DNA from 2 places in the Variovorax sp. GW823-FHT04F07 genome. Region 2 is predicted to be linked to the other one. Evidence: riboswitches for the same ligand, from Rfam matches in the RefSeq annotation. Region 2 holds a riboswitch; the other holds the start of a gene.
What was found. Region 2 has a riboswitch for cobalamin ahead of AC1RAA_RS07660 (TonB-dependent receptor). Riboswitches for the same ligand answer to the same signal wherever they lie in the genome.
Positions count from the first base shown of each region.

Region 1: linked by a shared signal. The riboswitch ahead of AC1RAA_RS03270 (TonB-dependent receptor domain-containing protein) and the one ahead of AC1RAA_RS07660 (TonB-dependent receptor) in region 2 are both predicted to bind cobalamin.

Region 1 is NZ_JBXAIG010000001.1:700,937-704,753, forward strand. Features, by position in the region: gene AC1RAA_RS03250 (universal stress protein) at 1-118, opposite strand, end outside; gene AC1RAA_RS03255 (sulfite exporter TauE/SafE family protein) at 192-1,019, opposite strand; gene AC1RAA_RS03260 (cell division protein ZapA) at 1,312-1,647, opposite strand; gene AC1RAA_RS03265 (hypothetical protein) at 1,644-1,871, opposite strand; cobalamin riboswitch at 2,003-2,243, shown strand; gene AC1RAA_RS03270 (TonB-dependent receptor domain-containing protein) at 2,316-3,817, shown strand, end outside.
Region 2 is NZ_JBXAIG010000001.1:1,618,697-1,622,513, reverse strand. Features, by position in the region: gene AC1RAA_RS07675 (cation:proton antiporter domain-containing protein) at 1-1,285, shown strand, start outside; gene AC1RAA_RS07670 (hypothetical protein) at 1,290-1,697, opposite strand; gene AC1RAA_RS07665 (hypothetical protein) at 1,853-2,074, shown strand; cobalamin riboswitch at 2,156-2,440, shown strand; gene AC1RAA_RS07660 (TonB-dependent receptor) at 2,572-3,817, shown strand, end outside.

The DNA.
Region 1 (3,817 bases), 920 kb from region 2:
TGCAGACATTGACCACCACCAGCTCATGGCCGTCCACGAACATGGCGCGGTTGGCGAGCAGGTAATTGAGGGCCTTTTGCGTGTAGGCGCTGCCGTCGACTGCAATGAGGATTTTCATGGCTTTCCTTCTACGACTGTGAACAAGTGCCGCATAGGATGGCACAGGAAAGCCACGGGGTGTTTGATATGCCTCAGCCCCGCAGGCCCTTCCAGAGCATGTAGGCGGCCAGCAGGTACAGGATGCTCGCGAACACGCGCTTGAGCTTCTTCACCGGCAGGCTGTGCGCGGCCCTGGCGCCTAGCGGGGCGGTGAACACGCTGCAGGCCGCGATCACCACGAGCGCGGGCAGCCAGATGTAGCCGAAGGCGCCGGCCGGCAGGCCCTGCACCGACTGGCCGCTGAGCGCATAGCCGAGCACGTTGGCTACGGCGATCGGAAAGCCCAGCGCCGCGCTGGTCGCCACCGCGTTGTGGATCGCCACGTTGCACCAGGTCATGAACGGCACGCTGATGAAGCCGCCGCCCGCGCCCACCAGGCCCGAGATGAAGCCGATGGTGCCGCCCGCCGCGAGCTGGCCGCCGGTGCCGGGCATCTGGCGCGTGGGCTTGGGCTTCTTGTCGAGGAACATCTGCGTGGCCGAGAAGCCCACGAACAGCGCGAAGAAGATGGCCAGCGCCGTGCCCTTGAGCAGCGCGAACACGCCCAGGCTGCCCGCGAGGCTGCCGATGACGATGCCGGGGGCCAGGCGCTGCACGATGTCCCAGCGCACCGCGCCGCGCTTGTGGTGCGCGCGCACGCTGGACACCGACGTGAAGATGATCGTCGCCATCGAGGTCGCGATCGCCATCTTCACCGCCAGGTCGGCCGGCACGCCGCGCTGGCCCATGATGATCGTGATGAACGGCACCATCAGCATGCCGCCGCCGATGCCCAGCAGGCCGGCGAGGAAACCGGTGCCCAGGCCGAGCGCGGCGAGTTCGGCGATCAGGAGCGGGTCGAGCAGGGCAGCGAGGTTCACGGGAGGATGGGGAAAGAACGAGCGGCTGAAAAAGCAACGGCCCCGTGCGGTGAAGCAGGGGGCCGTGGCGGGAAAAGGTGTCTGCAGATGGTGTGCCGGACCCGCATCCTGAACCAGGGTTCAGGTGGGCGAGGGCAGCAGGACTTCGGGTTCATCTGACGCGAGATGATCACGCCCGTCAAGCGATGTACCAAGCCCGGCTCCGGAGAGCATTGGAACAAGGAAATATTAAGCCCGACACGTCTGCAGACAAAACGGATTTTACGCCCCGGATGTGCCGGGCCGCGTGCCCTCAGAGCAAATGTCCATCGCCCGCCAGGGCCTGATCGAGTCTCTGAATGAGCTGGGCGGCCTTCGGGTCGGTGTCGGCGGCGGTTTCTTCGGTGGCTGCGGCAACGGCAGGGGCCGGTGCGGCGGCAGCAGCGGCCTGCTGGGCCGCGAGATCGAAAGCCAGGTTCAGCGAGGCGAGCACGGCGATGCGGTCGCGTGCCTTCACCTTGCCCGCATCGCGGATCTTGCACATGGCCGCGTCCACGCGGTCGACGGCCTCGCGCAGTTGCGCTTCGCCGCCGTCGGGACAGCCGAGCAAATAGCTCTGGCCCATGATCTGTACTTCAATCTGCTTCATGCGTGATGGGAATCTTCGGAAGGGGGTTCGGCCGGCAGCCGTTCGAGCAGGGCGTCGAGGCGGGTGCGGGCCGCGGCGAGTCGCGACTTCAGGCCGTCGCGTTCACGCGTGAGCGCATCGACCTGTTCCTGCAGCAGCGCGTTGGTGCGCTGCACCTCTTCGTGACGCACGAGCAGGCGTTCCACACGCTCGGCGATCTGGTCGATGGGGCTGGAGGCGGGCATGGTTGGCGATTGTAGTTTCCCGGGAATTCGGAAGGTCTGGCGCACCGCGCGGGCGCGCGCCGGACGTGGCCGAGATTCTGGGGCCTGCGCCGCCGGTGATCAAACCGGGTGTGGCGTGGCCGCCCCGTGGGCCTAAAATCCTGCCCGTTGGTGCTCGCGGCGTGGTTCGCACGGCGCAGTTCAACGGGAAGCAGGAGTGGACGCCCCCCGGGGCCGAAGCCGCCTGCGCTGCCCCCGCAACGGTCAAGCAGACGACGCCGCAACGCGTCACCCCTTTCCATCCAGCCACTGGGCGCCCTGAAACAGGTGCCTGGGAAGGCGGCAAAGGGTCGATCTGCCAGCCCGGATACCGGCCAACAAGGCGGCTGCCGCATCGGCAGCCATGACGCCCATGGCGCCGGCGGGGAAGCCGGCCAGGGCATAGAAGTTCGTTCGGTTCACCCCATGATTTCCTGTGTTTCCCTCTCCAGCGGCCGCGCCAGCGTGCGCCGCAACCGTCCCGCGTGCCTGCCGCTGACGCTCGCCCTGGCTTCGGCCTTCGGCGGTCTGGCGCTGGTGCCGCTGGCCGCGCAGGCGCAAGCCGCCGCCGCAGCACCTGGCACGCTCGACGAGACCGTTGTCACCGCCAACCGCACGCCGCAGGCGCTGTCGGACCTGGTGGGCGATGTCTCCATCATCGACCGCAAGACCATCGAACGCAGCGGCGCGACCGGCGTGGCCGACGTGCTGGCGCGCCTGCCGGGCATGGAAATCTCGCGCAGCGGCGGCGTGGGCAACGCCACCAGCGTGTTCATCCGCGGCGCCGAATCGCGCTTCACCGCGGTCTACCTCGATGGCGTGCGCATCGATTCGCAATCGACCGGCGGCGCCGGCTGGGAAGGCATTCCGCTCGCGCAGATCGACCGCATCGAAGTGCTGCGCGGCCCGGCCGCCGCGGTGTACGGTTCGGACGCCGTGGGCGGCGTGATCCAGCTCTTCACCAAGCGCGGCGAGGAGGGCGTGTCGCCCTACGCCGGCATCGGCTTCGGCAGCCACGGCCTGCGCCGGATCGAAGGCGGCGTGAGCGGCAAGTCGGGCCTGCTCGACTACTCGTTCGGCGTCGCGCATGAGGAAAGCAAGGGCTTCAACATCCAGCCCATCGCCAAGCGCACGCCCTCGAAAGACGGCTTCACCAACCCCGACCGCGACGGCTACCGCAGCACCTCGGGCAACCTGAAGCTGGGTTTCCAGATCACGCCCGATCAGCGCATCGACGCCACCTTGCTCACCAGCAACACCGAGGCGGCCTACGACCCGTCGGTGAGCTTTCGCACCAAGCCGCCGATCACCTTCCGCGACGACGTGTCGACCAACGAGCTGCGCACTGCCGGCCTGACCTGGTCGGCCAAATGGAACGACATCTACAGCACCCGCCTGCAGGTGACCGATTCGCAGACCGTCTACAAGACCCAGCCCTCGTTCTACCGCACCGAGACCCGCCTGCGCGGCTACCTGTTCCAGAACGAATTCCGCTTCGGCGCGCACCTGGTGACCGCCACGCTCGAGCGTCGCGAAGACGCGCTCGAAAACGCGCCCACCACCTCGGCCAAGCTGTTCTCGCGCGACCGCTCGCAGAACGCCGCCGCACTGGGCTACGGCTACGTGAAGGGCCCGCATTCGCTGCAGCTGCATGTGCGCCATGACGACGACAGCGAGTTCGGCGGCAAGACCACCGGCAGCGCCGCCTACGGCTACGCGATCACGCCGAGCCTGCGCGCCACCGTGTCGGCCGGCACCGCGTTCCGCGCGCCCACGCTGTACCAGCGCTTCAGCGAGTACGGCCTGGCGAGCCTGCAGCCCGAATCGAGCCGCAACGTCGAGTTGGGCCTGCAGTACACGGCCGGCGCCACGCAGGCCGGCATCGTGCTGTACCGCAACCGGGTGCAGAACCTCATCGTGTTCGACGG
Region 2 (3,817 bases):
CATCCTCGATTCCTTCACCGGCCGCATCGCGGTGGGCTGGCTGGTGGTCGAAGACCTCGCGATGGTGCTGGTGCTTGTGCTGCTGCCGCCGCTGGCGGGCGCGCTGGGCAGCACCAAGGTCGACACCAGCGGCGACCCCGTCTGGCAGACGCTGGGCCTCACGCTGCTGCAGGTTGGCGGCTTCGTGGTGCTGATGCTGGTGGTGGGGCGGCGCGTGTTCCCGTGGATTCTCTGGCAGGTCACGCGCACCGGCTCGCGCGAGCTGTTCACGCTGTGCGTGGTGGCGGCGGCCGTGAGCATCGCCTTTGCGTCGGCGGCGCTGTTCGGCGTGTCATTCGCGCTGGGTGCGTTCTTCGCCGGCATGGTGATGCGCGAGTCGCAGTTCAGCCACCGCGCGGCGCAGGAGTCGCTGCCGCTGCGCGATGCGTTCGCCGTGCTGTTCTTCGTGTCGGTCGGCATGCTGTTCGACCCGTCGGTGCTGCTGGAGCGCCCGCTGCAGGTGCTGGCCGTGGTGCTGGTGATCGTGCTGGGCAAGTCGCTCGCGGCCTGTGCGCTGGTGCTGGTGTTCCGCTACCCGCTGGCCACCGCGCTCACCGTGAGCGCGAGCCTGGCGCAGATCGGCGAGTTCTCGTTCATCCTGGCCGGGCTGGGCGTGTCGCTCGGCCTGCTGCCGGTGGAAGGGCAGAGCCTGGTGCTGGCGGGCGCGCTGATCTCCATCGCCACCAACCCGCTGTGGTTCAGCCTCATCGCGCCGCTGCAGAAATGGCTGCACGCGCATTCGAAGTTCGCGCGCGAACTCGACGCGCGCAGCGACCCGCTGGCCGAGCTGCCCATGACCACCGAGGCCAAGTACCTGTCGCGCCAGGTGGTGCTGGTCGGCTACGGCCGCGTGGGCCGGCGCATCGCCGCCGAGCTCGAGACCAACGACATCCCCTACGTGGTGGCCGAGCAGAACCGCGAGCTGGTCGAGAAGCTGCGCGAAGCCGGCATCCCCGCCGTGTGGGGCGACGCGGCCGACCCGGCGGTGCTGATCCAGGCGCACGTGGCGCGCGCCCGCGTGCTCGTGGTGGCCACGCCCGACGCCATGAACGTGCGCCAGATGATCGAAACCGCGCGCACGCTGAACCCCACCATCCAGACCGTGGTGCGCAGCCACAACGAGCAGGAAGCCCGCCTGCTGGCCGCCGAAACCGACGCGAAGGTGTTTCTGGGCGAACAGGAACTCGCCCAGGCCATGGCCCGCGATGTGGTGCAGCGCGCCGCCGCGATGGCGGTGCCGGCCTGAGAACTCAAAGGTCCTCGATCACCAGCGTGCGATAACGCTCGGCGATCGAGTAGGGCACGGTACGCACCAGTTCCATCACGCGCTCGGTGATGGCGCCGTCCTTGGTGCGGATCAGCAGGCCCGTGTGGCCTTCGTGGGCCAGCTGGATGAAGGCGCGCACCGTGTCGCCGTCGGTGCCGGCGGAGGGCAGGGGGCTGTGCGAGGCATGCACGGTCGGCGCGATTTCCGCCAGGACGGTTTCGGCCGGTATCAGGTAGACCTCGTCGCCGCTCACGATGCCTTTCGCGATCAGCCCGTGGCCGATGCGGCTGGCATCTTCGACGCTCGGAAACATCACCAGGGAGTAACCGGTCGGGTAGAACGCGCCACCGAAGGCGGCGCGCATGTTGGGTTCAAGCGTGAAATGTTTCATGCTGACTCCTTGTTCTGATGCAACTCCCCACCCCTAACATTAGGCCGCGCGGCGTCCAGGCACTGTAGGAGAACCCCTAGTACTGACGCTGACAACCGCGCCAGCCCCCGGCCCGTTCAAAGGCGGGTTCATTCCCTGTTTCATTTCTGACCGTCATGCCTTCGCCGAGAGACATCGCACTCACCGTCCACGAACTGGAAGAAGGGGAGTTCTACTGGGTGCTGATGGAGGCCGTGGACGGCTCGCCCGGCGACTCCACCCATGTGTACGTGCCGCTCGAAGCCGCCCACGAGCCCTACGCCACGTATTCGAATGCACTGGTGGCCGGCGTGGCGGTGCTGCGGCGGCTGTTCGGGCCCGACGGCAAGCCCGTCTGACGAGGCCCGCAAGGGCGCCGCCGCAGGGCGCTCCCTATAATCCCGGCGGTTGGAAACATTGGTTCACACCGGTGTCGTCCAACACCCCACGGTTCGAAGGTGCCCTGCACGACCAGTCACAGGATTGGCGGCGGGGTTAAACGGGAAGCAGGTGCGAGGCGTCGTTTTTTTTCGAACGACCCTTCCATTCCTGCGCTGCCCCCGCAACGGTCAGCGGACATCGACACCCTCAGGTCCCGGCGATTCTTCGCCCGGGCAGCCACTGCGCTTCGGCGTGGGAAGGCGAGGGCTTCGGCGCCGAGGTGCATGCATCGCACCCCGACGCACTCCGCGAGCCCGGATACCGGCCTTCGCAACCGCCTTCGGATGCTGCGGGAGTGCGTGTCCGGGCCTGCCGCTTTTCCCTCGCGCGAAACGGCACCGCCCCTCGTCTCTTCTCCCTCGGCATCCGCGATCTGTCAGGAGCCTGCGGGGACGCGGGCTGGAGGAGAAGTCGGATGAATCGCATTGCATCGCCGCCGCGCGATCGCTCGGGCCCGCCCCTGCAACGGGCGCGCCTTTCGGGTCTTTCAGGTCTTTCGCTGGGGCTCGGCCTCGCTTGCGGGCCAGCGCTCGCCCAGTCGGGCGACACGACCGGCCGCCCCAGCCTCACGCCCGTGCAGGTCGAAGCCAGCCGCCACACGCCGCTGGCCCTGGACGAACCCACGCAGACCGGCAGCCGCCTGGGCCTCACGCCGCTCGAAACGCCGGCGAGCATCGAGGTGCTCACTGGCGACGCGATCCGCGCGCGCGGCGACGTGTCGGTGGTCGAGGCCGCGAGCCGCGCCACGGGCATCACGGGCTCGCCCGCGCCGGGCAACGGCGGTTCGTCGCTGTCGGCGCGCGGCTTCAACGGTCATGGCTCGGTGATGCAGCTGTACGACGGCACGCGCCTGTACGTGGGCGCCGGCACCGTCACCTTCCCGTTCGACACCTGGTCGACCGACCGCATCGAGGTGCTGCGCGGCGCCGCCTCGGTGATGTTCGGCGAGGGCGCCATCGGCGGCGCGATCAACGTGGTGCCCAAGAAGCCCACGCGTGGCCCGATTCGCAACGAGGCGCTCGTGACCGTGGGCTCCGACGCCACGCGCCAGGTCGCCTTCGGCAGCGGCGGGGCGATCAACGACATGCTCTCGTACCGCTTCGACATCAGCCACCGCAAGACCGACGGCTTCATGCAGCGCGGCGAGGCCGAGAGCCTCGCGGTGGGCGGCGCGGTGCGGCTCGATGTGTCGCCGCGGCTGCAGTTCACGCTCTCGCACGACGAGGGCCGCCAGACGCCGCAGCGCTATTTCGGCGTGCCGCTCGTCAACGGCCGCCTGAGCAGCCTGAACCGCGAACAGAACTACAACCTCGACGACGCCGAGGTCAAGTACCGCGACCGCTGGACCCGCCTCGATGCGCAGTGGACGCCCAACGACGCCGTCACCGTGCGCAACCAGCTCTATCGCCTGGACAGCAAGCGCCATTGGCGCGACAGCGAAACCTACACCTACAGCGCCACCACGAACCGCGTGACGCGCGGCGACTACCTGGAGATCGGCCACGACCAGGAACAGATCGGCAACCGCACCGACGCCACCTTCAAGCACGCGCTGTTCGGCCTGAAGAACCAGGTGCTGGTGGGCTTCGACGCCAACCGCATCGACTTCCTGAATTCGAGCGACACGCCCTATGGCGGGCGCTCGGTGGTCGACGCCTTCG